Heliomicrobium gestii: one gene and its partner. The protein of the gene in region 2 interacts with the protein of the main gene of each other region in a pairwise test. Links are inferred from orthologs where the notes say so. Each region holds a gene or a part of one and is shown on either strand. Other genes may lie near its edges.

The links.
Region 1: the proteins of tuf (region 2) and mreB interact in binary tests that used the Bacillus subtilis proteins (3 or more experiments, as listed by UniProt). The link is inferred for Heliomicrobium gestii from one-to-one orthologs.

The regions. Positions count from the first base shown.
Region 1 is NZ_WXEX01000006.1:180,806-195,526, forward strand. Bases 7,903-10,748 are described here. They hold mreB (rod shape-determining protein), read right to left. Parts: upstream 9,917-10,748; coding sequence 8,888-9,916; downstream 7,903-8,887. Other genes in these bases: galU (UTP--glucose-1-phosphate uridylyltransferase GalU), read right to left, coding at 7,903-8,788; spoIIID (sporulation transcriptional regulator SpoIIID), read right to left, coding at 10,021-10,272; spoIID (stage II sporulation protein D), read right to left, coding at 10,358-10,748. In the rest of the region: GTO89_RS08820 (S-layer homology domain-containing protein), read right to left, coding at 1-228; GTO89_RS08825 (IPT/TIG domain-containing protein), read right to left, coding at 273-5,870; flagellar basal-body rod protein FlgG, read right to left, coding at 6,015-6,791; GTO89_RS08835 (flagellar hook-basal body protein), read right to left, coding at 6,820-7,635; more of galU, read right to left, coding at 7,898-7,902; more of spoIID, read right to left, coding at 10,749-11,299; murA (UDP-N-acetylglucosamine 1-carboxyvinyltransferase), read right to left, coding at 11,445-12,707; GTO89_RS17835 (YwmB family TATA-box binding protein), read right to left, coding at 12,942-13,985; GTO89_RS08870 (B12-binding domain-containing radical SAM protein), read right to left, coding at 14,049-14,721. UniProt on the Bacillus subtilis protein: Forms membrane-associated dynamic filaments that are essential for cell shape determination. Acts by regulating cell wall synthesis and cell elongation, and thus cell shape.
Region 2 is NZ_WXEX01000002.1:332,337-347,198, forward strand. Bases 11,313-14,299 are described here. They hold tuf (elongation factor Tu), read right to left. Parts: upstream 13,414-14,299; coding sequence 12,211-13,413; downstream 11,313-12,210. Other genes in these bases: GTO89_RS03660 (GNAT family N-acetyltransferase), read right to left, coding at 11,585-11,995; fusA (elongation factor G), read right to left, coding at 13,503-14,299. In the rest of the region: GTO89_RS03545 (adenylate kinase), read right to left, coding at 1-97; preprotein translocase subunit SecY, read right to left, coding at 228-1,487; rplO (50S ribosomal protein L15), read right to left, coding at 1,500-1,943; rpmD (50S ribosomal protein L30), read right to left, coding at 1,962-2,150; rpsE (30S ribosomal protein S5), read right to left, coding at 2,162-2,662; rplR (50S ribosomal protein L18), read right to left, coding at 2,689-3,057; rplF (50S ribosomal protein L6), read right to left, coding at 3,091-3,642; rpsH (30S ribosomal protein S8), read right to left, coding at 3,689-4,087; GTO89_RS03585 (type Z 30S ribosomal protein S14), read right to left, coding at 4,115-4,300; rplE (50S ribosomal protein L5), read right to left, coding at 4,322-4,864; rplX (50S ribosomal protein L24), read right to left, coding at 4,892-5,227; rplN (50S ribosomal protein L14), read right to left, coding at 5,246-5,614; rpsQ (30S ribosomal protein S17), read right to left, coding at 5,639-5,902; rpmC (50S ribosomal protein L29), read right to left, coding at 5,929-6,132; rplP (50S ribosomal protein L16), read right to left, coding at 6,122-6,556; rpsC (30S ribosomal protein S3), read right to left, coding at 6,560-7,315; and 7 more genes. UniProt on the Bacillus subtilis protein: GTP hydrolase that promotes the GTP-dependent binding of aminoacyl-tRNA to the A-site of ribosomes during protein biosynthesis.

The DNA of each region.
Region 1 (14,721 bases), on a different replicon or contig from region 2:
GTGAAGACCGGCCATGAAGAGGGGCTCCTCGGCCCAATGACCGGCCGTATCGGTGAAGGTCCCGTTTTGGATCAGGTTCTGGGCGTAGGGAACGCCGGCGATCTGGTTGGGCAGCACCGCCTGGGCCGCCGCCGCCGGTGCTGCCATGAGCAGCGTTGTCGGCAGCGGCGTCAGCAGCAAGGCCGCGCTTACGCACAGGGCGTGAATTTTACGTGTTTCTTTCCTCATGAATGAATTGCACCTCTTTTTTATCGCGCCGTGGTGCGCTTGGGTTAGTCGGCGAAGACGGCGTAGTAACCGGCGCGGTTTACGGCGGCCGACACCGCAACCGGATCGACGAAAGCTTCCACCCGGGTCCATGTGCGGCTCATGCCGTCATAGTAGTAGAGGCTGGGCATTTTCCCGGCCGGCGGCGCCTGGTAGTTGAGTGTCAATGAGAGGGCCTGGTTGAAATAAGCCGGCGCGAAGGCGTCCTTGTCTTTTTCATAGATCAGTTGGATTTCATAGACTTTGGAGATGGGTCTGCGGAAACGGTTGCTCAGCAAGGCCCGTTCCGCCTGCTCGGCCGGCGCCGGTCCCACCTGGACGGTGCCCTGGCTGTCGGTCATGTTGCCGGCGTTGTACCGGATCGCCAAGGGCGGGATCAGCACTTTCCATTCGCCGCTGTCAAGGAGCACCGGATTGGCGTAGCCTTGCGCGTCAGGCGTAAAGGAGACGGCTTTTGTCTTGGCAGCCCCCATGGCGCCGCTCCGCAGGTCATAGTACTTTTCAACCTTCTTGCGCAGGATCAGTTTGGCCCCTTGGGGGGTGGTCACGATCTCGCTATCGGACTGTCCAAAACCGTCAAAGCCGCCTTCATCGGTCGTGGTGGCCGAGACCTCTTCCGAGTAGGGCCCGGCGCCGAGCGATGAAATGGCGCGCACACGGAACCAGTACTTGGTCTTCGGGATCAGCCCTTTTACGAGGGAGTACAGCTGATCGCCTTGCTTGTGATCGGTCGAGATATTTTCATAGAGGCGGTAGTTCCCCCGCTCCCCTTCGGACACTTCCACTTCATAGGCCTTGGCCATGTTGACGGCCGGCCAGGAGACGCGGATGGTGTCTTTGCTGACGGCTTTGGCGATGATGACTGGCGCTTCTTCCGGCAGGCCTTCATCTTTGTAGTAGGTGAATCCGTTCGTCAAGGTGTGGGAATTGCCATCGGGGTTGGTGACGGTGACATCGACGACAGCTTTGGTGGTATCGCCCGAGATGGCCGGGCCGGGCGGCGTCTTGACGCGGATGACGCTGTCTTCGGCGGAGAGGACCGTCGCGGCCGCCGTGCCGAAGGTCACTTTTGCGCCGGTGACAAAGCCCCTTCCGTTGATAACCACCTCGGTGCCGCCTGAGACAGGACCGGCGTTGGGCTTGATCGATTCAATCAGCGGCATCGTGGTGTAGGTGAACTTTTGGTACAGATGCCCTTCCGAACCATCGGGGTTGATGACCGTGATGTCCACCTTGCCCACCTCATGGGGCGGGATCAGGATGGAGAGCTCTTTCGGGGTGACGTTGGTGACGGTCGCTTCCACCGTGCCGAAGAGCACCCGCGGCGTTCCGCCTTCTTGGACGAAGCCTTTGGAGTTGGCATTGATTGCGGCGGTGATCACCGCCGGCAGGTTGCCGTCGGTGGGGGCGCGGTCCGGCGTGATGCCCACCAGGTCCAGGCCGCCCTTGGGTTTGGTGTAGATAAAGGGCTCGGCGGCGACGCCGCTGGTGCAGTCGAGGCGGTTGACGGCCATCACTTGCACGGGGAATTCATTCTTGTCCCGCCAGGCCGCATCGGTCGGCCAGGGATAGGCGGGCAGGACGACCTCCCACTCCCATTGGTCCGTCGAACTGTTTCCCGGCGTGATCAGGCGCACCGGTTCGTTGCTCAGGTCTTTGTTCGGATCGGCTGGGTAGTTGATGGCTGTGTTGGCGTTGTTGGGCATCACCCGGATGCCGCCGAAGACGAAGTAGGGCCACTGTTCTTTTTTGTTCCAATCGATGAGCAGGTTCGTCATCTTGATGCGCACCGGTGTGCCGCCGATGGCGGAGCCGCTGGCCGGTTCGATCGAGTTGATGACCGGTCCCTGTTCGTCGTTGAACATGCGGAATTTTCCGCTCCAGACTTTTTCTTGACCGTCCGGGTTGAAGATATGGATTTGAATCCGGTTGTTCGGGTCATTGGCGTCATAATAGTTGAAGAGTTTGCTTAACAGCGGAACGGTGACGCGGTACACACCGCGACGGGTCGTCGAGTCATAGGTGACCACTTGGATGCCTGTGCCGGCGACGGCGTTGCCGTTGGCGTCTTCCCCGATGCGCGTTTTGGTCACGTCATAGGGACCAGTGCCGGCGGGGCGGTTGCTCTCGCCGAAGCGGACGATGAATCCGGTTCCGTCGTAAACAAGGTCGGTGGCGTCGATGTAGACGACCGGTCGTGTGGGATCGTCCACGTCGGCGCCGCAGGGCGAGATCGAGTTGATGCCGGGGTTCGTCCCCACGTAGGTAAAGCCGTTTTTCAATGTGGCCGTGCCGAAGTCCCAGTTGGTGAGGGTGACGTCTTTGGTCCCGGTGCTGTTGACGGGGACGACGGCCTCAATCGTTTGTTCGTTCAGCTTTTTCACCGAGGTCGCCGGGACGCCGCCGAAGGTCACTTGCGGGAGAACGGTGATCGTCGAACCGGGGGTCAATGTCTTGGCGCCTTCAATGGTCTGGAAGGTGATTGGCGCTGACGTGTCGTTGCGGATCGTGTCGCGGAAGTCGGTACCTTTGATGACAACGGTGATGCCGCCCGTCGTGGCGCCGCTGTTCGGGGTCACCGAGGTGATCGTCGGTGTGCTTCCCGGCGCAACATAAAGGTACCCGTCTGCCTCGGTAAACCCGGAGCCGCCGTCCGGGTTGGAGACGACCACCCGTTTCCATCCCGCCGTGTGGGCCGGCGTGCGCACATAGACGTTCTTGTAAGCAGCGCCGTTGCTGGGATCGGGATCATCGGACGTGGGCAATACCTGGATCAGGGTCGCCTCTTTTCCGCCGATGAAGATCTTGCCGCCATCGCGGTAGTCGCTCACTTTGACGGTGATCTCTGTGCCGCCCGTCGTCGGGCCGTACCGGGGGGTGACGCTGTCGATCCGGGGATAGCTGTCAACCATCTTATAGGTATAGGCGCTTTTTAGAAGGGTCGTCGCGCCGTCGGGGTTCATGACGCGGACATCGACGGTGCCTGGTTGCCCATAGGGGGCTGGCGGGGTGAACACTTCAATGAGGTTGGCCGACACGCGGTGGGCTTTCACTTCTTGCGATCCGAAGTAAACGACCGTGTTATCGACCGTGTTGCCGTCGCTGCCGGCGCGTCCGTCGTTGCCGGTGCCGGGAATAAAGCCGCTTCCCAGAATGACCACGTAGGTGCCGCCGGTCACACTGCCGACGGAGGGCTGGAGGGTATCTGCTTTGGGGGTGCTCGATGTGTTTTTGTACTGGAAGCCCATATAGGGCGGGGAAGCGCTGGCGTCCCAGATGTTCATCACCCGGATGGGGATGGGGATGCCGATGTTGGTGTTGTCGTCGAGGAAAGGGTAGATCTCTTTGACGGCCGGGACGATGACATGCAGTTCCTTGTCACTGACCCGGGTGACCTTGCCTGGCCCGGAAACAGGTGTGTTGGCAAAGTAGACGACGGCGTCTTCGTCAAAGTCTTTGCCGGTGATGATCACTTCAATGTTGCCGCCCCTCGGCGATTTCGACGGGACGACGGAATCGATCTGGGGGGAGCGCTGGGGATCGCGGATGAAGAATCCGTCCTTGTAGGTGTAGCTTTCGCCGTCAGGGTTGGTGATGGTGATAAAGCCGTCATCGGTCGGGGTCAATGTTCCCGCCGGGAGACTGTCGGGCAGGTGGAAAAACAGTTCCGTCGGGGAGTTCCACTGGATGCTGTACACGTTGTCCACAACGGTATCGGGGACGGCGTAGTTGTTGATGCCGGCCTTGTCGTTGATCAGGATATGGATCCCTTTCATGAAGTCCTGGCCATAGAGCCGGACGATGTTGCCGCCCTTGGAGCCGATTTTCGACGGTTCCGGTTTGCTGATTTTCGGGAGGCTCAGGTAGGTGAACTGGACATCCTGTTCCTTCGTTTCGCCGCCGTCGGCGTTATGCACCTTGATTCGATAGGTGCCCGGTTCTGTCCACGTTGGGAAGGTGACCTCCAGGGTCTTGGGGTTGATGTACTTGACACTGCCCGCCGGCAGCGCCTGGTCGCCCACGAACACCTGTGGCGGTGTGCCGTTGGCGCTGCTGTAAAAGTCGGTCCCTCGCAGGTAGGTCTTGAAGGGCGTGTCCCGTTTTGTCTGGGCTAGCTTCGCCGGTGTAGCCGTGCTGTCGGGGTCGTCGACAAAACCGGAAAGGGTGGGCACGCTCTGGTAGGGCAGGTAGGTGAAGTATTTGTATGTACTCGTGCCGTAGCGGGTGATGACCTTCAGTTCCCATGAACCGGCCGGTCCAGGCGGCACTTTGACTCTCAGTTTGTTTTTTCCTTCAAGGGTAACCGTGCTGGAACTGTTCGACGTGTTTGATGGGCCGAAACGCACCTGCGGGTAGCTGGGAAGACCGGAGACCGTTCGGGAGGCGCCGTCAAATTGATCTTGGTCGAATTTATAGCCGTCATCATAGATGACGATCTCCTTCGGGTTTCCGTCGGTGCCGCGCCCATCGATGTAGGCCTGGCTGTCTGTTCCCTCGATCCGCAGTTGGTAGGGGTTCTTTACCAGCCAGAAGGCTTGCGGCTCGACGGAAAGGAAGCCATCGGTGTTTCGCACCCCGATCGAGACGGCTGTAAAGCCGGTCTGGTTGACCAGGTTCAATCCCGTCAACCGGACTTGGATGGATTGTTGCGTTCCTGTGGACTCATACTTTTCGATGGGATACTTGGTCCCGTTGATGTAGGCCTCCATGTCCTGAGTGCCGCTGGCCGTCTTGAAGTTGAGACCGGTGATCTTGATCAGATACCCTTTCTGGCCCGTCTGGTCGAAAAGATCGTCCGGATCGGCCGAGCCCCACTGTTTCTGCGGCGCCGATCCATCGGTCGGCGCGTAGGGAAACAGGTTTTCCACCGAATGGATGGTCGGCAGGTTGGGCGTGCCCCCCGGCCAGAAGTTCAAGGGACCGAAGACCTTTTGATAATACCGGTTGATCTCGACGGATGTGGCTTGACCGGTTAACTCGCTCGTCCCTTTGGCGATCTTGTTTTCTTCGCGAAGATAGGCGCTATAACTGCCGAATTTGGTTGTAACCGGAACGGGGAATTCGATTTTCGTTGAGTCGATAACAGTGGCCGTCTTCGGCGGCGAGTCGCCGGCATTGATGATATACGTTGTATCCGGATCAGTTTTAAAGTTGCTGCCGACGATTTGACGCGTGTCGGGATTGCTGACATCGATGTTGTATGAGCCGATCATATTGGTGATACTGAAGGGCGTATCCATATCGATGGCATTTTTGACGGTGACAAAGTCTCCCGTCCCTTTTGTGACCGTCAAGTCATACTTTTGCCCTGATGTTAATCCGGAAGGCAGATCGAGTGTTACGGTGCTGCTCGTGCCGGTGATCTTCGGAAATGTGAACTGACCGCCGCCGATGTCTACAGTGGCGCCTTCCAGAGACTGATTCGCCCGGATGATCATTTGCCGGGTCAACCCGTCGCCATAGCTGTAGTCGATGCTTTGAATGGCGAACGTCGCTGCTTCCGCCTTCGGCAGGAACAGCCCCGGCGCAGAGAAGATCTGCATGAGAAACAGCAGGAGCGTCAATGTGGCGCCGATTCGTTTTTTGCGTCTTGTTTGTGTCAACAAGGCGACATCCCCCTCTTCTAAGCCGATAGGCAAACACCCTCTAGCATGTTCGGTCTAGAGGGTGTTTGGCTGTGCAAACAAGATACCCACGGCAGCTTCGCTAGAAGATACAGTGGGTACGGAATGCTATCTAGCTTCTACTTAGCGCTTCAATCCATTCGCTTGTCCCAGCATCTCATCGGCCGTCTGAATCGCCTTGGTGTTCACCTCATAGGCGCGCTGGGCGGTGATCATGGACACCATCTCATCGACGACCTGCACGTTCGACGACTCCAGGTAGCGTTGGTTGATCGATCCCCGCCCGTCAGCGCCGGCGTCACCGCCGACAGCCTCGCCGGAAGCCGCCGATTGGGTCAGCAGGTTGCGGCCTTCCCGGTTCAGGCCGGCCGGGTTGGGGAAGGTGTACAGTTGGATGCGCTGGCCTGTATCGACCCGCTCGCCGTTGGCATCCTTATAGGAGATCATCCCTTCGGCGTTGATGTCCAGCTCCGTAGAACCCTCTGGCAAGGGATCAAAGCCATCGAGACGGAATCCGTCGGCATTGACCAAGTACCCCTCACTGTCCCGCTTGAAGCTCCCGTCGCGGGTGTAGAAGGGCACGGCGTCGTTGTTGGGGTTGGTGAGCCGGAAGTAGCCCTCCCCGGCGATCGCCAAGTCATAGGGGCTGTCCGTCTGGGTCATGTTGCCGCCTGTGGTGATCGTGGTGATCGAACTGGGCCGCACACCGGCGCCCACCTGCATCCCTGTGGGAACCTGGGCGGTGGCGGTCCGGAGCGTGCTGTAGAGCAGGTCCTGGAACTCGGCCCGGCTTTTTTTGTAACCGTTCGTGTTCACGTTGGCCAGGTTGTTGGAGATCGTGTCCATATTCAACTGCTGGGCGATCATGCCTGTCGCCGACGAGTACAGCGCTCGCATCATACCGGTTCACCCCTTGTAAAAATCTATCCTAGGCCTTTCCCAACTCTCCGCAGGCTTTTTCCAGCGTGCTGTCCTGGGATTGAATCGCTTTTTGGTTGGCTTCATAAGCCCGGGAGGCGGTGATCATCTGCACCATTTCCTGAACGACGTTGACGTTGGCCAATTCCAGGGCGCCCGGCTTGATTTCCCGCTCCCCGGCAGCCAGATCGCGCAGCCCGCCGCCGGCGCCCTGTTGATTCAGTCGATAGAGGCTGTCCCCCGCTTTGAGCAGCGGCGGCTCTTGCCCCGGCGCCAGTTCGTCATAGCCGACGACGCGCAGTTGGGCGACTTCGTTATCGCCGCTGAATACGCGCCCCTCGCTGTCAATCCGGATGGCGCCGCCGGATGGAACGGTGATATCGCCCGCCGTTCCCTGCACGGCATACCCTTCGGCAGTGACCAGGGCGCCATCGGCTCGCAGCGAGAACTGGCCGTCGCGGGTGTAGCGCTCCCCTTCCGGTGTGTTGACCACAAAAAAGCCCCGGCCCAGGATGGCGAGGTCTGTCGGATTTTGGGTCACCCGGACACCCGGGTTGCTCGTGTCTGTCCAGATCGCGTCGACGACAGCGCCGGTGCCCAGCCGGCCGATGACGGGGTTTTTCTCCGCCTGGCCGGGTTCCCCAGGGCTGAGGTCATGCATGCGACGGATGAGCATCTCTGGAAACTCCCGGAAGACGGCACGGTCTTTTTTGAAAGACACCGTGTTCACGTTGGCGAGGTTGTTGGCGATTACATCCTGATTCGTCTGTTGGACCAGCATTCCGGCAGCCGATGTGTAAAGACCGCGAATCAAAGCGCCCTTCACCTCTCCTTTGCGACTTGACGTTCGATCCGTTGGATCGTTTTTTCGGGATTCCGAATCTATCTCAGTGGAATCGTGAACGATGAATAGAGACTAGAAGCTTCTAAACCGTCTCTTTCATTATCGAAGGGGCTCGCTGGCGACTTTAGCGGCATTTTTTGGATTACCAAGATTCCTTTTTAAACGACTGTTCTTTTCAACTGTTCTTTATCTTTTTATATGTAGACAAAAGGTGTTCACCAAAGATCAGGCAAAAGCGCCGGGGTTATTGTCCCCGACGCTGCAAGACTTCCTGGAGATAGGCTCGAAACTCTTCCGCGAGATCGTCTCGTTGCAAAGCGTAGTCCACCGTCGCCTTCAAGTACCCGATCCGGTCGCCCACGTCGTAGCGGTTCCCTTCAAAGACATAGGCATAGAGCCCCTTGCCGCAATCGCTGTGGAGCGCGTGCAAGGCGTCGGTCAACTGGATCTCGCCGCCCTTTCCAGGCGCCTGATTTTCGAGGATGCAGAAGACCTCCGGTTCGATCACATACCGTCCCATGACCGCCAGATCCGATGGGGTCTTCTCTGGCTCCGGTTTTTCCACGATGGCGTCCAGCTTCCACAGATTCGGCCCCGCCTCGGCGGCCAGCGAAACCATCCCATACCGGCGACTGTGCTCCCGGGGGATGGGCTGCACCCCGACGACGGTGCCCCGCACCTGGTGGTAGGCGTCGATCAGTTGGCCGATACAGGGCTTGTTGGAATGGATCACGTCATCGCCCAACAGCACGGCGAAGGGTTCGTGACCGATGAAAGAACGGGCGCAGTAGATGGCATGGCCGAGCCCGAGTGGTTCCTTCTGGCGCACATAGTGAATGTCGGCCAGACTGCCAATCTGTTTTACCGTATCCAGTAGCTCCCATTTTTCCCGCTCTTCCAGAAAGACCTCGAGCTCCACCGAACGGTCGAAATGATCCTCAATCGCCCGTTTGTTGCGACCGGTCACGATCAGGATATCCTCAATCCCGGCGGCAATCGCTTCTTCGATGATGAACTGGATCGTCGGTTTGTCGATGATGGGCAGCATCTCTTTGGGCTGGGCTTTGGTAGCCGGCAGAAAGCGAGTGCCCAACCCTGCGGCCGGGATGATCGCTTTGCGAACCTTCTTGTGCACGTCGTCGTTCCCACTTTCCTGCGTTAATGGTACAGATCCGTTTTGGATAGTCCTTTCGGTATCGCGGCTTTCTCTCAGTATATGTCAGTTCTTTTTGCTTTACATCACTTTTTTCGACAGGATTGTATTTTTCTGCAGGTAATTCAGCATCCCCAGCGCCAGCCCCGTTCCGAGGGCCACACAGGAGATGGCCTCTTCCGCCACGTGGACGGGGAGCTTCGTCTCTTTGGCGATCAGCGTGTCCAGACCGCTGAGCAGCGAACCACCGCCGGTCATGACGATGCCTTTGTTCATGATGTCGGCAGCCAGTTCCGGTGGCGTTCGTTCCAGCACTTCCTTGACGCCGCTGACAACGGCCTCAATGTTCTCCTGCATGGCCCGGAAGGTCTCCATCGCCGAGACGCGAATCGTCTTGGGCAAGCCGGTGACCAGATCGCGCCCGCGGATCTCGGCGAACTCCTCGCCTTTGCGCCCGGACGGGTACGCCGTGCCGATGCGGATCTTCAATTCTTCCGCCGTACGCTCGCCGATCATCAAGGAGTGCTCCTTGCGGATGTACCGGACGATGGACTCGTCAAACTTGTCCCCGCCGACGCGGAGCGACTTGGAACAGACGATGCCGCCGAGGGAGAGGACGGCGATGTCTGTCGTGCCGCCGCCGATGTCGACGACCATCGAGCCGGAGGCTTCGGAGATTTCCAACCCGGCGCCGAGAGCGGCCGCCAGGGGTTCTTCGATCAGATAGGCCTGCCGCGCCCCTGCTTGCAGCGCCGCTTGGCGCACGGCGCGCTCTTCAACGCCCGTGACGCCGGAGGGTATGCAGACCATGACCCGCGGCTTAAAGAAGAAGGATTTTCCGCAGGCTTTTGTGATAAAGTAGCGGAGCATCCGCTCAGTCACATCATAGTCGGCGATGACGCCGTCCCGCAGCGGCCGGATGGCCACGATATTGCCCGGCGTTCTTCCGAGCATGCGCCGCGCCTCTTCACCGACGGCGATGATCGAGCCGGTGTCTTTGTTGATGGCGACGACGGAGGGCTCCATTAACACGATACCTTTACCTTTAACAAAAACCAGCACGCTGGCTGTTCCCAGATCGATTCCGATGTCCACATTCAAACCAAACACGCCCTGTCCTCCTAGCCTGCTTTTCCTGATTCGTTCCTATGTCATATAAAGTATACCCTGTCGAATCATTGCAGCCAAGGGGAAAAGGGCACGAAATTTCCGGGCTACAGCGCTTCCTGGTACTTTCGCCGGGTCGCTTCACCGCCGCGGATATGCCGCTCCGATTTGTTGTGGTCCAGGATGCTTTTGACCTCTTCAGCCAAGTCGGCATTGACAGAGGGAAGGCGCTCGGTCACGTCTTTGTGGATGGTGCTCTTGCTGACGCCAAATACTGCGGCCGTTTGTCGGACTGTGGCGGACGTATCCAAGATGTACTGGGATACCTCCAACACTCGTTTGCGAATATATTCCTGCATGCCCGGCCCTCCCTCTCCCCGAAAGTCAATAGATTATATGAGAGAGGGCAAAAAAAAGAACGACCAGGCGCTGCCAGTCGTTGTCTCAATACAGGGTCTCCAATCTCGTTCCGGGATAGTAATGGCGGAGGATCGCATCGTACGGTTCGCCCTTCTCCGCCATCGACACCGCGCCCGCCTGGCAAAGACCCACGGCGTGACCATGGCCGCGCGTCTCGACGCGCAGGCCGCCGCCGTCCCAGTTCAGTCGAAGATCCGTTGAGGCCAACCCCAGAGCGGAGCGAAACCGGGTTCCCTCCATCTCCTCACCGGCGACACGGACATGTTTCACTCGCCCCGTCTCGGTCCGGTCGACAACCTCCACGGCGTTGCGACGCGACTTGGCGGCCATCGCCGCCAGCGTCGTCCCCAACCGGGCGTCCAACTCGCCCAGTGTAAACCGCGCCTCCCGGAGATCCGGCTTTTCCGGGCAGGACACGCTCTGCAGGTAGGGGATTTCGCGGCCCCAAACAGCGGCGGCCGACTCGGTCCGCCCCCCGCAGGAGGCGTGATAGGTGGCGTCGATCACCTTATTCCCGTAGAGCGCCATCTGGCCGCGCGTCGCCGTAACCACGCTCAACAGCTGCTCCGTAAACTGCGGCGTCTTTACGGCGCCCCAGCGCTGCAGCCGCTGCTCCGGCGACAGCCATACCTGGCAATGGACGGTCGCGCAGAGGGTCTCCCCCCGCTCGACGCGCAGCCAGGCGAAGCTCCGGGCGGCGACGGCCATGGCCTTCAAGGCTTCCGGCGGGTCCTGGGGCTGCATCTCCCCGGCCAGCACCCCAACCAGGTACTCCTCCATCGGCATGGAAAGCACCTGGTCCTGTTCGGTGCGCACGGTCACCTCCGGTCCGGTCGCCGGTGAGAGACGCAGACGCACATAGGGACCATAGACAGACAGCCAGGGGATCGCCAAAACGACCGACAGGGCGCCCACCATGGTCATTGCCAGCCAAAACTTCCACCGCCAAAGCCTCAAGCGCCGCACCGAGCCCGCCTCCCTCCTTGCCTGTGCGCATCTATGTGTATGCGCACAGGTGGAGGAAACATGACGGCCCATTCAAAAATTCAAGCATGATGTCTTCGCAGCCAGTTGGTGATCCCAGACCGGTGACCCCAGGTCGCGTGGGCCTTCAGCAATCGACATTTGAGCGCTCGAGCCGGGCCCCCACCTGCCGCAGTTTGCCCACAATGTCGTCGTAGCCGCGGTCGATGTGATGAACACAGCCGATCTCTGTCGTATCGTCGGCAGCAAGCGCGGCCACGATCAAGGCCGCCCCGGCCCGCAGATCCGTCGCTTTGACCGGCGCTCCGTACAGTTTGGGGATGCCCTGCACGATAGCGGTGCGGCTCTCCACCTTGATCTGGGCGCCCATCCGTTTCAGTTCATCGACATGCATGAAGCGGTTCTCAAACACCGTTTCCGTCACCACGCCGGTGCCGGTCGTGACGGCCAGCAAGGCCATCATCTGGGCCTGCATGTCCGTCGGAAAACCGGGATAGGGCAGGGTTTTGATATCGACGGCGCGCAAGGGCTGATCGACGGAAACGCGCAGGCTCGTCTCCATCTCCTGCACGGTGGCGCCCATCTCCTTCAGCTTGGCGATGACCGGCTTGACATGATCGATGATGATGTTGTCCACCGTCAAATCGCCGCCGGTGGCGGCGGCGGCCACCATATAGGAGCCGGCCTCGATCCGGTCGGGGATCGGCGTGTAGGCGCCGCCTTGCAGCCGCTCGACGCCTTCGATCTTGATGACCGGCGTGCCGGCCCCTTTGATCCGCGCCCCCATCCGGTTCAGGTAGTTGGCCAGGTCCACGATTTCAGGCTCCTCGGCCGCGTTTTCAATCACCGTCTGCCCCTTGGCGAGGGAGGCGGCCATCATCAGATTCTCCGTAGCGCCGACGGAAGGAAAGTCCAGATAAATCTGGGCGCCCTGCAACTGGCGACAGGAGGCCTCCACATGACCGTGGTCGAGGCGGACCTTGGCGCCCATCGCCTCCAAGCCCTTTAGGTGCAGGTTGATCGGTCGCGAACCGATGGCGCAACCGCCCGGCAGCGAGATGACGGCCCGGCCGAGCCGCGCCAGCAAGGGTCCGAGCACAAGGAAGGAGGCCCGCATCATGCGCACAAACTCATAGGGCGCCTCTTCCCCGGAGAGGGAACCGGTGCGGACGACGATGTTTCCGTTTTGCCGCGCCACTTCACAGCCCATGTGCTGCAACAGGGCGCATGTGGTGTCCACATCGGCCAAGCGGGGAACATCGGCGATCGTCGATTCACCTTCCGCCAACAGGGATGCGATCAGGATCGGCAGCACCGCATTCTTGGCGTTGCTGACTCGGATATGTCCAATCAGGGGGTTGCCCCCGCGCACAACAATTTTTGTCTCCATCAATTCCGTCCGCCGTCTTCACCGTTCTCCGGGAACCGGCCGCCCCCCTTTTTTTGGGTAATCCACAAACCGCTGGGTATGTAGGAAGTCGAAAGGGATTCGACAACCCCGTTTACATTCGACAGGTCGCATCGCTTTCCTGCTTAAAATACTTTCTCCGGAACCTTTTTCGACTACACATGCATCTCTTGGATGGGCCATATCCCCAGGTCAGCGAGCCGCCCAGGGATGCCGCTACATCTCTTGGATCAACATGGGATACCCGAAGGCGAAGTGAGTGCTCCGGTCGACACCGTAATAGCGGGCCATCCCTTGCAGGTTCAACCGATCCTGGCCCATGCGGATGCCGCCCGGTAATTGCGGCCAGTAGGCGCTGACGACGACGGCCTCTTTGGCGGTGCTGCGCAGCCGCTGCGCCTGCAAGCGATCCAAACAGTGGTTGAGCACCTGTTCCTGTTGCTCTGCACCGAGCAGACCGGGGCGGGCTCCCTGCAGGGTGAGGCTGAACTCACAGCGCTGTCGCCCATCAGCCAGGTTGTACAGGCGTTTCAGCCGTTCGTTCCCCTGCACGTTGGCCAGGGGCTCCCGGAGGACAGCAGTCAGATGGCCCTGTTCCGCCTCGAACTGCAGCATCAAGTCCAGCCGGCTCTCTTTTCCGTCATCGCTGCGCAACAGGCCGAAGAGCCGTTGCCCGTCCATGCGGATGACAGGGGCTTCGCCGGCCCCTTGGCCGGCGATGTCTCGATAATACCGTTGCAGCAGCGCCTCAGCGGCGGAGCGCCGCTCCCCTTCGGCCATTCCCTTCCACATCGCCGGATCCATCGGCATGGAGAGACTGACAGCGCACTCTCGCGGTGTGATGCCTGACGCCTGCATGGCCAAAGCGAGGCTTTCGATGGCAGCCGGCTCTATCCGCTGGCCCGCCGGCTCTTCCGCTTCTCCCGCCCCATGCTCCGGGTCTGCCGGCGTCTCCCCGTTCACCTGGGCACTGGGCACAGCATGATCCGTTCCCACGCCAGAGGAAGAATCGACCGTTTCAGCCCGGTCATGAACGGTATTTTTGCCCGACCCACTCCCAAAGGGCGGCGCCAGCGTGGTCCATACCTCGAAAAGGGATGGCGTGTACTCTTGCACACAGCGGGTCAGGGTCGCTTCGACCGTGGGCATCCGTTGGATCACCCACTGGGCGCCTTCACCGCCGTTGCGGAAGAGCAGAAAAAAGCTGAGGAGCAAAAACAGGCCCGTCTGGACGATCAGGTAAAAAAAGAACTTGAGCACAAAAAACACCCTCACAGGCAAAGGTCTGTTTCCAGTCTTGCCCAGAAGGGTGACCGTTAAACCTCAGGTGAGACCGAGCTTCAACCGGGCTTTGCGGGCGACGCGCCGCATCAGGTTCCAGCCGTTGGCGGTGGTGCGCAGCGGGTTCATCATCTCCGGCTTATCGCGGAAGACCTTCGACTCGAACACAGGGAGGAGCATCGAGGCCCAGCGAAACTGGGTCAGATGAATCATGTTCTTCCAGTAGGCCCGTTCCCGATCCTCTCGCGATCCCGTATGGGTCCACCAACTGAAGGTCCGGTACATCTCTTCAATCGGGCGTGTTTGCTCCCGCTTCAGTTCTTCCCAGGTGAGCAGGCCCTTCTCAACGGCCATCTTTTCGATATCGGTGCCAGGCAAGAAGCAAAGGCCATGCAGGTTCAACGTGAAGGGCTTGTGCAGCTTCATGCAGAGGTAGTAGGTCTTTTCTAGGTCTTCCACCGTTTCAAAGGGGCTGTCCAGGATCAGGTCGTAGATGACCTCCGGCACCTTGGCTTCTGCCAAAATACGGCTCATTTCGATCAACTCTTCGTCCGTCTCCGGACGGAAGTAGACATCTTTGCGGATATGAGACGACCCGTGCTGGATGCCGACGACAACCTGATGGAGCCCCGCCTCGACCAGCAGCGCCATCGTAGTCGCTTTGATCTTCTTCGGGTGTCCCCAGATGTTGAAGGGAAGGCCGATCTCTTGTTTG
Region 2 (14,862 bases):
CGCCAGTGGAAATGTGGGGAATGGCAAACTGGCTCACCAGCTTTTCGGCTTGAGTCCCTTTGCCGGCGCCCGGCGGACCCATCAGCAATACGTTCACGGTATATCCCTCCGTAAATCCCCCGTCCATACTGACAGGGATGGTTGCTGTGGGCAGGTCCGGGATGTTTCCTTGCCGCTCCGTAGACAGATTTCCTCCGTCCAGGGACATGCCCACTCTTTATATACTTCTATTTCATGAATCCTTGGTAATGCCGCATCAACATGTTGGATTCCAGTTGCTTCATCGTATCCAAGGCCACACCGACGCAAATCAGAAGCGCCGTGCCGCCGAAGTAGATGTTGGTGATCCCGGTCAACATGATGACGAAGGTCGGCAACAGGGAGATGACCGCCAGGAACAACGCGCCAACCAGCGTGATGCGAGACATCACCCTGGTGATGTAGTCGGCTGTCGGTTTTCCGGGCCGGAGCCCGGGGATGAAGCCGCCATGCTTCTTCATGTTGTCGGCCACATCGACAGGGTTGAAGGTGATGGCGGTGTAGAAGTAGGTGAAGAAGAGGATCAGCAGGGCATAGAAGGCGCTATGCAGGAAGGAGCCGAAGTTGAAGTACTGCTGAAACCACTGTCCCACCGGAGAACCGGGGAAGAAGGCGGCAATCGTCGTCGGCAGGGCCAGGATGGAGGAGGCGAAGATAACGGGGATGACGCCAGCCTGGTTGACCCGCAGGGGAATGTGGGTGCTGTGCCCGCCGTAGACGCGCCGTCCGACGACCCGTTTGGCGTAGTTGACCGGGATGCGCCGCTGCCCTTCATTGATGTAGATGATCCCCGCGATGGTGGCGGCGGCGATCAGCACGAAGAGCAGGACGTTCAGCACGTTCGTCGTGCCGACTCGGACGTACTCATAGAGCTGTCCGATGCCGGAAGGGAGTCGGGAGACGATACCGGCGAAGATGATCAGCGAAATGCCGTTGCCGATCCCTTTCTCGGTGATTCGCTCGCCGATCCACATCAGAAAGACCGTGCCGGCCGTCAGGGTTACAGCGACAAGCAGGTAACTCCCGACGGTAGGGTTAGCGACGGCGCCTTTCAGACCATAGGAGAGTCCGATGGCCTGAATAAAAGCCAGGATGATGGTGAAGTAGCGGGTGTACTCGGTGATTTTTCTCCGACCCTCTTCGCCCTCTTTGGCCAGTTGTTCCAACGAGGGGATAACGACGGTGAGGAGTTGCATGATGATCGATGCGTTGATGTAGGGGGTAATGCTCATGGCGAAGACGGAGAATTTCCGGAAAGAGCCACCTGAAATCACGTCAAAGAAGCCGAAGAGGGCCCCCGAGTTCAACAGTTGATCGATCACTTCGCGGTTAATGCCTGGCACAGGAATGTGAGCGCCGATGCGGAAGACAAGGAACATCATCAGCGTGAAGACGATCTTGCTCCGCAGATCGGGCAGTTTCCAGGCATTTTGCAGAGTGCCCACCAGAGTGGACATGTCTTACATCACCTCTACTTGGCCGCCAGCAGCTTTGATCTTCTCCGCCGCAGCCTCACTCACCCCATGGAGTTTTACCGTCAACGCTTTTTCGATGTTGCCTTCAGCCAGGAGCTTGACGCCGTCTTTCAGCTTCTTGATCATTTTCCGTTCCAGAAGCAGTTCCGGCGTCACCACCGTGCCAGCCTCGAAGACATCGAGGTCGCCCACGTTGATGATGGCGAATTCCTTTTTAAAGGGGGCATTGGAAAAGCCCCGCTTGGGAATCCGGCGCTGGAGCGGTTGTTGACCGCCTTCAAAGCCGGGACGGACACCGCCGCCGGAGCGAGCTTTTTGACCTTTATGACCACGGCCGGCCGTTTTGCCCAGGCCGGAACCGGTGCCTTGCCCTTTCCGGGTCGGTTTTTGCCGCGACCCCGGAGCCGGTTTCAGATCATGGAGTTGCAATGGGTACACCTCCTCGCGTTAGGCTTCCACTTCTTCCACGGTCACCAGGTGGTTGACCGTGCGAATCATGCCCCGGATGGCGGGGGTATCATCGTGGAGGACCGATTGATGGAGCTTTTTGAGACCCAGGGTGGCCACGGTGAGCTTTTGGTTCTTGGAGTAACCGATGGCGCTTTTCACCCAGGTGATCTTAAGTTTGTTAGCCACGGTTGACCCTCCTAACCAATAATCTCTTCGACCGTTTTGCCGCGCAGTTTGGCGACCTCTTCGGCGCGCTTCAGGCTGCGCAGGCCTTCCATGGTGGCGCGCACCATGTTGTTGGCGTTGTTGGATCCCAGGGACTTGGTGAGGATATCGTGAATCCCAGCCAGTTCGAGGACGGCGCAGACAGGGCCGCCAGCGATGACGCCGGTACCTTTGGAGGCCGGCTTCAGCAACACACGGCCAGCGCCGAACACGCCGAGGGCGGGATGGGGGATGGTTGTGCCAACCATGGGGACGACGATCAGGTTCTTTTTCGCGTCTTCAACGCCTTTGCGGATCGCTTCAGGCACTTCGCCGGCCTTGCCGAGGCCGAAGCCTACGTGGCCTTTGCCGTCACCGACAACAACCAGGGCGCTGAAGGAGAAACGGCGACCGCCTTTGACGACTTTCGCCACGCGGTTGATGTAGACGACTTTTTCCTGAAGATCCAGACCGCTCGCGTCTATTCTTGCCATTCTTTTCCCTCCTTTATGCGGGACGCTTAGAATTGAAGCCCCGCTTCCCGGGCTGCTTCGGCCAGAGCTGCGATCCGGCCATGGTAGATATAACCGCCGCGGTCAAAGACCACTTTTTCGATGCCTTGTTCCAGGGCTTTCTTGGCGACGAGTTCGCCGACCTTTTTGGCCCCTTCGATGTTCCCGCCGGATACGTTGGCTGCCTTGAAATCGCCGTCGAGGCTGGAGGCGGCCACCAGGGTCCGGCCGGTGACATCATTGACCACTTGGGCGTAGATATGATTGAGACTGCGGAAGACGCACAGGCGGGGACGCTCTTCAGTGCCCTGCACCCGTTTGCGAATCCGCATGTGTTTCTTCAGACGTGCGGCATCGCGGTCAAGTTTTTTGATCACTCGGGCTCACTCCCTTCGACCTCGGGTTAGGGCTTATTTTTTGCCTTTTTTACCGCCGGTCTTACCGACTTTGCGGCGGATGACTTCGGTATCATACTTGATGCCCTTGCCCTTATAGGGTTCAGGCTCCCGTACGGCGCGGATGTTGGCCGCCAGCGCGCCCACTTTTTCCTTGTCGATCCCTTTGACGATGACCTTCGTCGGAACAGGGACTTCCACTTCCAGCCCTTCACCGGGGTCGATCTCGACCGGGTGGCTGTAGCCGACGGTGAGGACAAGCTTTTTGCCTTGCTTGGCCGCCCGGTAGCCGACGCCGACCAGTTCCAGGTTTTTGCTGAAGCCCGTGGACACACCGTCAACCATGTTGGCGACGAGGGTGCGGCTCAGGCCGTGAAGGGAGCGATGGAATTTATCGTCGCTGGGGCGCGTAACCTGGACGGTGTTGCCTTCCACCGTGACGATGATGTCTTTATGGAGTTCCCGGCTGAGTTCGCCTTTCGGCCCTTTCACCGTAACGACATTGCCTTCAATCGTTACGTTGACGCCGGCCGGGATCGCCACGGGTTTCTTGCCGATCCGTGACATGGTCACACCTCCTGCTGTGTGCGATTCGGTTCAAAGAATAGGTCTGTTACCAGATGTAGCAGAGAACTTCTCCGCCGAGGCCGGCTTTCCGAGCAGCTTTGTCGCTCATGATGCCCTGCGAGGTCGAAAGAACGGCGACACCCAGTCCGCCGAGGACCTTGGGAATCTCTTCTTTGCGGGCGTAGACGCGCAGGCCCGGCTTGGAGATCCGTTTGACGCCGGTGATGACTTTCTCACGGTTGGGGCCGAACTTCAGGTAGATGCGGAGCAGGCCTTGCTTGTTGTCTTCGACGTACTCGACGTCTTTGACATAACCTTCGCTCTTGAAGATCTCTGCGATGGCCCGCTTGACTTTGGAAGCCGGAACTTCCACTTTGTCATGGTAAACCATATTGGCATTGCGGATCCGTGTCAGGAAATCCGCGATTGGATCGGTCATGACCATTGGGCTGGTACCCCCCTCCGTGTATCTTTACCAACTGGCCTTGGTCACGCCGGGGATTTCCCCTTTGTAGGCCAGGTTGCGGAAGCAAATCCGGCACATCCCAAATTTCCGCATGTAAGCGTGGGGGCGTCCGCAGATCTTGCAGCGATTGTGCGCGCGGACGCGAAATTTGGGGGAACGGCTTTGTTTCACGATCATGGATGTTTTTGCCACGAGATTCCCTCCTGTAATGCCTTATTCGGCGCGGAACGGCATTCCGATCAGCCGAAGGAGTTCACGGGCTTCTTCGTCGGTCTTGGCCGTCGTCACAAACGTGACGTCCATCCCGCGCATACGGTCGATCTTATCGTACTCAATTTCCGGGAAAATCAGTTGTTCCTTCAGGCCGAGGGTGTAGTTGCCGCGACCGTCGAAGGATTTGGGGCTCACGCCGCGGAAGTCGCGGACGCGGGGCAAGGACAGGGTGACAAGTTTGTCGACGAAGTCGTACATCTTGTCGCCGCGCAGGGTCACCTTGCAGCCGATCTTCATGCCTTCCCGCAGTTTAAAGCCGGCGATGGATTTCTTCGCCGTCGTGATGACCGGTTTCTGGCCGGTGATGCGGGTCAGGTCGCCTACCGCCGCGTCAAGACCTTTGGGGTTCGAAATCGCTTCCCCGAGGCCCATGTTGACGACGACTTTTTCCAGGCGGGGGATTTGCATGACGTTCTTATATCCGAACCGCTGCATCATGGCAGCGTTGACATCGGTTTGAATCTTTTCTTTCAGACGGGCCAATCTGCTGACCTCCTCTCGGACGAGGCTTTACTTGTCTTTGTCAAGCACGTCGCCGCATTTGCGGCAGATGCGAGCCTTGTCGCCGTTTTCCAAGAACATATGACCGCTGCGCACCGGCCGGTCGCATTTGGGGCAGAAAATCATCACGTTGGAGGCATCGATGGGCGCCTCTTTCTCGATGATGCCGCCTTGGGGATTGGCTTTGCTGGGCTTCGAGTGCCGTTTGACGACGTTAACCTTCTCAACGACAACCCGGTTTTTGGCGGGAATCACTTCAATGATTTTGCCTTTTTTCCCAGCGTCCTTGCCGGTGATGACCTGTACCAGATCGCCTTTTCTTACATGGACTTTCGGGTTGGCCATGGTGCTTTCACCTCCACCCTACAGTACTTCGGGGGCCAACGAAATGATCTTCATGAAATCGCGGTCGCGGAGTTCGCGGGCCACGGGCCCGAAGATACGGGTCCCCTTCGGGTTTTTTTGATCATTGATGATAACAGCGGCGTTTTCGCTGAAGCGGATGTAGGAACCGTCTTGCCGTTTGATCGGTTTCCGAGTCCGGACAACCACGGCTTTGACGACGTCTCCCTTTTTAACCACGCCGCCGGGCGTTGCCTCTTTAACAGATGCGACGATGATATCGCCGACCGAGGCATACCTCCGGTAGGAGCCGCCCAACACACGGATGCACAACAACTCTTTGGCTCCGGTGTTGTCACCGACCCGGAGTCGAGTTTCTTGCTGGATCACGACGGTAACCTCCTATGCCGTGGTTTATACGATGACGGCCTTTTCAACGATGCGGACTACCCGCCAGCGCTTTTCCTTGGAAAGGGGACGGGTTTCCATGATTTCAACGATATCGCCGATTTGGCAGGCGTTTTCTTCATCATGGGCCTTGAACTTCTTCGTCTGTTTGACGGTACGGCCGTACAGGGGGTGCTGGATGCGGCTTTCAACGGCGACAACGACGGTCTTTTCCATTTTGTCGCTCGTGACTTTACCGATGCGAGTCTTGCGTTCGGCACGTTCGGACACTGCTTCTTACCTCCTTACCCGCTGCACTAAGCCTTTTGGGCTTCCAGTTCTCGTTGACGGAGGACTGTTTGCGTCCGGGCGATGTTTTTGCGCACGTCCCGGATCCGCATGGGGTTCTCCAACTGTTGGGTAGCAAGTTGAAAGCGGAGGCGGAAGAGCTCGTCTTTGAAGTTGGTGAGCTGTTTCTGCAGTTCTTCCGTGCTCAGGTCATGCAGTTCTTTAGCTTTCATTCGCTTCACCACCCACTTCTTCCCGTTTTACAAACTTGCACTTGATGGGCAGCTTGTGCATGGCCAAGCGCATGGCTTCCTTGGCGATATCCTCAGGAACGCCGGCCAGCTCAAACATGATCCGGCCCGGTTTGACAACGGCAACCCAGTATTCGGGGGAGCCTTTACCGGAACCCATCCGGGTTTCAGCCGGTTTGGCTGTGACAGGCTTATCGGGGAAAATCTTGATCCAGACTTTACCGCCCCGCTTGATGTAACGGGTCATGGCGATACGAGCGGCTTCGATCTGGCGGCTGGTGATCCAGGCGGCTTCAAGGGCTTGCAGGCCGTATTCACCAAATGCGACACTGTTGCCGCCTTTGGACTTGCCTTTCAGACGGCCCCGTTGCACCCGACGCCATTTAACGCGTTTCGGCAGCAACATGGGTTATTTCCCTCCTTCCGCGGCGGCAGGCGCCCGGCGGTCACCACGGGGGCGACGATCGCGACGGTCAGAACGTTCGGGACGCTCAGCGCGCTCGGCAGGTTCACGGGTTTCACCGGTGCGGTTTTTGGCGCCCGGCAGAATTTCACCCTTGTAGATCCAAACCTTGACGCCGATGATGCCGTAGGTGGTGTGCGCTTCGGCAAAACCGTAGTCGATATCGGCGCGCAGGGTGTGAAGGGGAACCTTGCCTTCGTTGTACCATTCGGTCCGGGCGATTTCAGCGCCGCCAAGACGACCGGAGACCATGATCTTGATGCCTTCGGCGCCAAGGCGCATGGTGCGACCGACAGACTGCTTCATCGCACGACGGAAGGAGGTCCGCTTCTCGAGCTGGGCCGCCACGTTCTCGGCAACGAGTTGGGCGTCCAGTTCGGGTTTTTTCACTTCGGCGATATTGATGTTGACGGCGCGACCCGTCAGTTTTTCCAGCTCTTTGCGCAGGTTTTCCACTTCAGCGCCGCCGCGGCCGATGACGATGCCCGGCTTGGCGGTGTGGATGGTCACCTTAACGCGGTTGGCGGCCCGTTCAATCTCAATACGGGGGATGCCGGCGGCGTAGAGTTTCTTTTTGACAAACTTACGGATTTTCAGGTCTTCATGCAGCAGTTCGGCGTAGTTTTTGCCAGCGAACCACCGAGCCTCCCAATCCTTGATGACACCAATCCGGAACCCTTTCGGATTGACTTTTTGACCCACGACTTATCCCTCCTTCGTCCCGGCGTTGGCGTCGGCCTTCGCAGCAGCGGTTTTCTTGACGGCTGCGGGCTTGGCGGGCTTTTCGGCGACAATAACGGTGATGTGGCTCATGCGCTTCTTGATGACGTCGGCGCGGCCTTGCGCGCGGGGGCTGATCCGTTTCATGCTGGGACCTTGGTCGACGAAGCAGGTCTTCACATAAAGATCAGCCGTGTTCATCTCATAGTTGTGCTCGGCGTTGGCGACAGCCGATTTGAGGACTTTCGCCACGTCGGCAGCGCTTTTCACGGGGGTAAATTTCAAAATGGCAAAGGCGTCGGCTACCGATTTGCCCCGAATGAGGTCAATGACTTGACGTACCTTCCGGGGAGAGGTGCGGACGTACTTGGCCACCGCTTGGGCGGTTTTGGCTTCCATTGGCCTTCCTCCTCTTCTCCCTGGCCTAGCGCAGACGGCTGGATTTCTCCGAACCGGCATGGCCTTTGAAGGTCCGGGTCGGGGCGAATTCGCCCAGCTTGTGTCCGACCATGTCTTCGGTCACGTAGACGGGGATGTGTTTCCGCCCGTCATGGACAGCAAAGGTGTGACCGACAAATTGCGGAAAAATGGTCGAGCGCCGGGACCAGGTCTTGATGACCCGTTTCTCGTTCTTTTGATTCAGATCCTCAACCTTTTTCAACAGGCTGGTTTCAACATAAGGTCCTTTTTTCAGAGAACGGCCCATGCACGATCCTCCCTTCTGGTGTCGGGGTGGCGAGTGGTCTTACCCGCTCCGTATGGCCGGACCATCTTACTTGGTGCGGCGCTTGATGATCAGCTTATCCGAAGACTTCTTCCGACGGGTCTTGCCGCCGATGGCCACTTTACCCCAGGGCGTAACAGGCGCTTTGCGTCCGATGGGGGAACGGCCTTCACCACCGCCATGGGGGTGATCGACGGGGTTCATGACAACACCGCGGACGGTGGGTCGGATGCCCATCCAACGTTTCCGACCGGCTTTGCCGATGGTCACGTTTTCATGTTCCAGGTTGCCCATCTGACCGATGGTGGCGCGGCACTCGGCCAGCACCTTGCGCATCTCGCCGGAGGGCAGGCGCAGGGTGGCGTGGTCGCCTTCCTTGGCCATGAGCTGGGCGGCGACGCCAGCGGAGCGGACGAGTTGGCCGCCTTTGCCGGGGCGCATTTCAATGCAGTGGATCAGGGTGCCGACGGGGATGTTCTTCAGGGGCAGGCAGTTGCCGGTCTTGATGTCGGCGTCAGGACCAGAGACGACGGTGTCGCCCACGTTCAGACCGTTAGGGGCGATGATGTAGCGCTTATCGCCGTCAGCGTAGCTGATCAGGGCGATGCGCGAGGTCCGGTTCGGATCGTACTCGATGGAAGCGACCTTGGCGGGAATGCCGTCCTTGGTGCGCTTGAAGTCGATGACCCGGTACATGCGCTTATGGCCGCCGCCTTGGTGCCGAACAGTCAGTTTGCCCTGGTTGTTGCGCCCGGCGTTCTTTTTCAGGGGCTCAAGCAGGGACTTTTCCGGTTCGGTCTTGGTGATCTCTTGAAAGCTGGCCACCGTCATCTGGCGGATACCAGGCGAGGTGGGCTTAAATTTTTTCACAGCCACGCGGTTTCCCTCCTTTGGTCCGGCCAGACTTAGACGCCTTCGAAGATTTCGATCTTGTCGCCATCTTTCAGGGTGACGATGGCTTTCTTCTTGTCGGCGGTCCGTCCGGCATACTTGCCCATCCGCTTGGGCTTGCCTTTGACGTTCATGGTGTGAACATCAAGGACCTTGACGTTGAAGAGTTGTTCAACAGCATGTTTGATCTCGATTTTGTTGGCTTTCGGCTCCACCACGAAGGTGTATTTGTTCTCCTGAGCCAAGTCCATCGACCGTTCAGTGATGACGGGTTTTTTCAGAACGTCATAGGGGCTGCGCATCAGGCGAACACCTCCTCAACCTTGGCCACGGCATTTTTGGTGATGACCAGTTTGTCGTGGTTCAGGATGTCATAGACGTTGATGCCAACAGCTTCAACAGGGGATACGCCGGGGATGTTGCGGGCCGATTTAAAGACGGTTTCGTCGATGTCGGCGGTCACCAACAGGGCCTTGCGTTCCACGTTGAGCTTGTTCATGATTCCGGCGATGGCTTTCGTCTTCGGGGCGTCCATTTCCAGGGCGTCGACGACGATCAGGTTGCCGGAGCGGACTTTGTCCGACAGGGCCGATTTCAGGGCCAGACGACGGGCCTTCTTCGGCATAGCGACTTTATAGCTGCGGGGCTGGGGCCCGAAGATGATTGCGCCGCCGCGCCAGAGGGGCGAACGGCTGGTGCCGGCGCGAGCGCGACCGGTGCCTTTTTGTCTCCAGGGCTTTTTGCCGCCCCCGGAGACTTCGCCACGGGACTTGACCTTGTGGGTACCGCTCCGCCAGGCGGCCAGCTGGGTAACCACGGCCTGGTGCATGACGGCCTCGTTGGGCTCAATGCCAAAGATCTCATCGCTCAGTTCGATTTCACCAACCTGAGCGCCTTCGATGTTGTAAACGGCTACTTTCGGCATGTCGTGTCCTCCTTTCTCCGGGGGTTGATTACTTAACCTTTACGGAGTTTTTGATCAGCAGCAGACCGCGTTTGGGACCGGGCACCGCGCCTTTGATCAGGAGCAGGTTGCGCTCGGCGTCGACACGGAAGACTTGCAGCTTTTGTACGGTAACGCGTTCGTTGCCCAGGCGACCAGGCATCTTGCGACCCTTGAAGATGCGGGCCGGGCCTTTGGCGCCGGCAGAACCGGGGCGACGATGGTACTTGGAGCCGTGTTTCATCGGTCCGCGTTTGAAGTTGTGGCGTTTGATGCCGCCGGCAAAACCTTTGCCTTTGGATGTGCCGACCACATCGACATACTCACCGGCAGTGAAGACATCGGCTTTCAGTTCTTGGCCAACCTTATACTCGTCCATGCTGTCCACCTTGATCTCGCGCAGAACGCGCACCAGGCGAACGCCGGCGTTTTTCAGGTGACCTTTTTTCGGCTTGTTCAGCAGTTTTTCACGGACATCGCCGAAACCGATTTGCACGGCTTCGTACCCGTCCTTCTCCATGGTTTTCTTTTGAACGACAACACAGGGGCCGGCCTGGACAACCGTCACGGGCACAGCAACACCGTTGTCGGCAAATACCTGCGTCATACCGATTTTTCGTCCGAGAAGACCTTTCTTAGCCACCAATGACACCTCCCATCTCTAGCAAAAGGATTACAGCTTGATTTCGATATCCACGCCCGCCGGCAGGTCCAGACGCATGAGCGCATCGACAGTCTTCGGATTGGGTTCGAGGATGTCGATGAGGCGCTTGTGGGTGCGCATCTCGAACTGCTCACGGGAGTCTTTGTTGACGTGGGGAGAGCGCAAGATGGTGTAGATGCTCTTCTCCGTCGGCAGCGGAATCGGACCGGATACCGCCGCGCCGGTCCGCTTGGCCGTCTCAACGATCTTTTCGGAAGACTGATCGAGAATCCGATGATCGAAAGCCTTCAGGCGGATCCGAATTTTTTGTTTACCCATGTAGGTAAGTCCCTCCTTTTGTTCGCCCGATTGATTACGGACCTTCTCCGCGAAAATTACCCCAACAACGCTCTCGGGCGTGTCGTAAGTAAAAAGACACAAAGAGAGCTGCGCCCACCAATCCCGAGCCATTGTTGGGCAACCTTTCGCTTCATCGCAAAGCCAACCCACAATATGAAATTTTAGCACCAAGTGTTCGGAAATGCAAGCGGTTTTTGCTCTGTATTAGAATATTTCTCGGAAAATCTGCGGGAATCGGGCGGTTGGCGTGCCGATACTGATCAAGTGCCTATGGTTACCGCGCGGGTCGTCTTGTGATGCCGGTGAAGATGCGCGATTTAATTCGCACTTTAATCGCGGGGGCTGGCGGCGGCCTTCGCTAAGAGCTCCGCGGCGGCTCGCTTGTCGGCTACGCTGGGGCGCCAAAACTTTAGGGTTGTATGCATGTCGATGGCGCCCTTTAACGCTTCGCCTCTGCGCTCGCTCTTCGCCGCTCCGCTCAAATCGCTCAGGCCACCGCCAGCCCTCTGCTATTTCAATGATCTCCCCTAGGTAAGTGAAGATACTAAGTTAGGAAACTCCACACAGTATTTCATGGCTTTTCTGTTAGAAATACAACCTATATCAAATCAAAGATAAACTAGATGTATTCAAATTTTTCCATTTTTGCCTCAGTACGGATACTATAGTCGGCGATCAAAAATGCCATTGCTAGCTCGGTCTTTTTACCATAAATCTATTTACGTTTTTTTCGAATCCATATTGTTCATATAGTCCGTGCGCGTCGAGTGTTCCTAATATACCGTTCAGACCTTTCAATTCTTCGCTAGCAACTATTGTCTCTACAAGTTTTTTCCCAATACCTCTGCCTCGATACTCTTCATCGATGATGACATCTGCTAACCAGTACATTGTTGCAAAATCTGTGACGACCCGAGCAAATCCGATTTGTCTGTTTCCGAGATATACGCCATAACAAAGCGACGTCTCAATGGATTTGTTTATGGCTTCAGTAGGTCTTTTATTTGCCCAATAGGACGAAGCCAAGAACCTATAAATCGTCTCATGGTCTAAAAGCGACTTGTCCGTGCTGATTAAATAATCTTTGCAATTGAGCTCCATAAAATCCCCTCTACTTATGAGTCGACTACAATATGGCGCGATGAAGTCCTGTGGCACCGGGTGCGCCCGTTGGCGCACCCGCGCCACCTTCGCATCTCAATGGACTCGGAAATCCGAATTTTGCAAGGACACTAAAAGACGGCTATATAAGGAAGCGACCGGGTCGCCTGAAATAATTCAGGGACCCGGTCGCTTATAAGCCGCTTGGCGATCGATTACTCGATGATACCGGTGACAACACCGGCGCCGACGGTCCGGCCGCCTTCGCGGATAGCGAAGCGGAGGCCTTCTTCGATGGCGATGGTTTTGCCGAGTTCGATGGTCATCTTGATGTTGTCGCCAGGCATGCACATTTCAACGCCTTCGGGCAGTTCGATGAAGCCAGTGACGTCAGTCGTGCGGAAGTAGAACTGGGGCCGGTAGCCGTTGAAGAACGGGGTGTGGCGGCCGCCTTCTTCCTTGGACAGGACGTAGACTTCGGAGGTGAACTTGGTGTGGGGTTTGATGGAACCGGGCTTAGCCAGAACTTGGCCGCGCTCGATGTCTTTCCGTTCAACACCGCGCAGCAGAGCGCCGATGTTGTCGCCGGCTTGGGCGAAGTCGAGGAGTTTGCGGAACATTTCAACGCCGGTGACGACGGTCTTGCGGGTGGCTTCAGCCAGACCGACCAGTTCGATTTCTTCGCCGACTTTGATCTGACCACGCTCGACACGGCCGGTGGCGACGGTGCCGCGACCGGTGATGGTGAAGACGTCTTCAACGGGCATCAGGAAGGGCTTGTCGGTGGCGCGCTCGGGGGTGGGGATGTACTTGTCGACTTCGTCCATGAGCGCCCAGACTTTGCCGCACCATTCGCATTCGCGCTTGCCGCAGCCGCACTCGAGGGCTTTCAGGCCGGAACCGGCAACGATGGGAATGTCGTCGCCAGGGAACTCGTAGGAGGAGAGGAGTTCGCGAACTTCCATCTCAACCAGTTCCATCAGTTCGGCGTCATCAACCATGTCGGCTTTGTTCAGCCAGACAACGATGTAGGGAACGCCAACCTGACGGGCGAGGAGGATGTGCTCACGGGTCTGGGGCATGGGGCCGTCAGCAGCAGACACAACCAGGATGGCGCCGTCCATCTGGGCAGCACCGGTGATCATGTTCTTGATGTAGTCGGCGTGACCGGGGCAGTCCACGTGGGCGTAGTGACGGTTGTCGGTTTCGTACTCGACGTGAGCGGTGTTGATGGTGATACCGCGTTCACGCTCTTCGGGAGCGGCGTCGATTTCGTCGTACTTTTTGAAGGAAGCTCCACCAACTTTGGAGAGAACCAGGGTGATGGCAGCGGTGGTGGTGGTTTTACCGTGGTCAACGTGACCGATGGTGCCGATGTTCACGTGCGGCTTGGTGCGCTCGAATTTGGCTTTTGCCATTTCGTACTCATCCTTCCTTTTCAGGCTTAAGGAATTTTAATGAGGGCGGCTTGGCCACCCTCTATCCGGCGAAAATCGCCTGTGGCGATTTAGCCTTTCCGTTTCGCGATGATGCCTTCAGCGATGTTGCGGGGCACTTCTTCGTTGTGGCTGTACATCATGACGTACTGGCCGCGACCTTGGGTGCGCGAACGCAGGTCGGTGGCGTAGCCAAACATCTCGGACAGGGGAACAAAGCCGCGCACCACTTGGGTGTTGCCGCGAGCTTCCATGCCTTCGATGCGGCCCCGGCGAGAGTTGATGTCGCCGATGACGTCGCCCATGTATTCCTCAGGAACGGTGACTTCGACTTTCATGACCGGCTCAAGGATGACCGGCTGCGCCTTCGCAGCGCCTTCCTTGAAGGCCATGGAGCCGGCAATCTTAAAGGCCATTTCCGAGGAGTCCACATCGTGGTAGGAACCGAAGACCAGGGTCACGCGGAAGTCAACAGTGGGATAACCGGCGAGGACGCCTGTTTCGGCGGCTTCACGGATCCCGTTATCGATGGGTTGGATGTATTCGCGGGGAACCACACCACCAACGATCTTGTTGACAAATTCGTACCCTTCACCAGGTTGACGCGGTTCGATTTCGATGACGGCATGGCCGTACTGACCGCGACCACCAGACTGGCGGACGAACTTGCCTTCCGCCTTGGCCTTGGTGCGAATGGTTTCCTTGTACGCGACCTGGGGACGTCCGACGTTGGCTTCGACCTTAAATTCCCGCATCATCCGGTCCACGATGATCTCCAAGTGAAGCTCACCCATGCCGGAGATGATCGTCTGACCTGTTTCATGGTCAGTGGACATGCGGAAGGTCGGGTCTTCTTCGGACAAACGCTGAAGGGCGATGCCCATCTTGTCTTGGTCAGCCTTCGTCTTCGGTTCAATGGCAACGTGGATAACCGGATCAGGGAACTGCATCGACTCAAGGATGATGGGCTGTTTCTCATCACAGAGGGTGTCGCCCGTCGTGGTATCCTTCAGACCGACAGCAGCAGCGATATCGCCGGTGTAGACCTCGGCGATCTCTTCCCGGTGGTTGGCGTGCATCTGGAGGATGCGGCCGATCCGTTCCTTTTTGCCTTTGGTCGAGTTGTAGACGTAGGAACCAGAGCTCAGTTTACCGGAATAAACACGGAAGAAGGCCAACTTGCCCACATAGGGGTCAGCCATGATCTTAAAGGCCAACGCAGAGAAGGGCTCTTCGTCGGAAACCTCACGAACATCTTCCTCACCGGAATCGGGGTTGACACCCTTGACGGCAGGGATGTCGACCGGGGCGGGCAGGAACTCGACGACAGCGTCGAGCAACGGCTGCACGCCCTTGTTCTTGAAGGAGGAGCCGCAGAGAACAGGAATCATCTTGACGGCCAAGGTGCACTTGCGAACGCCGTCACGGACT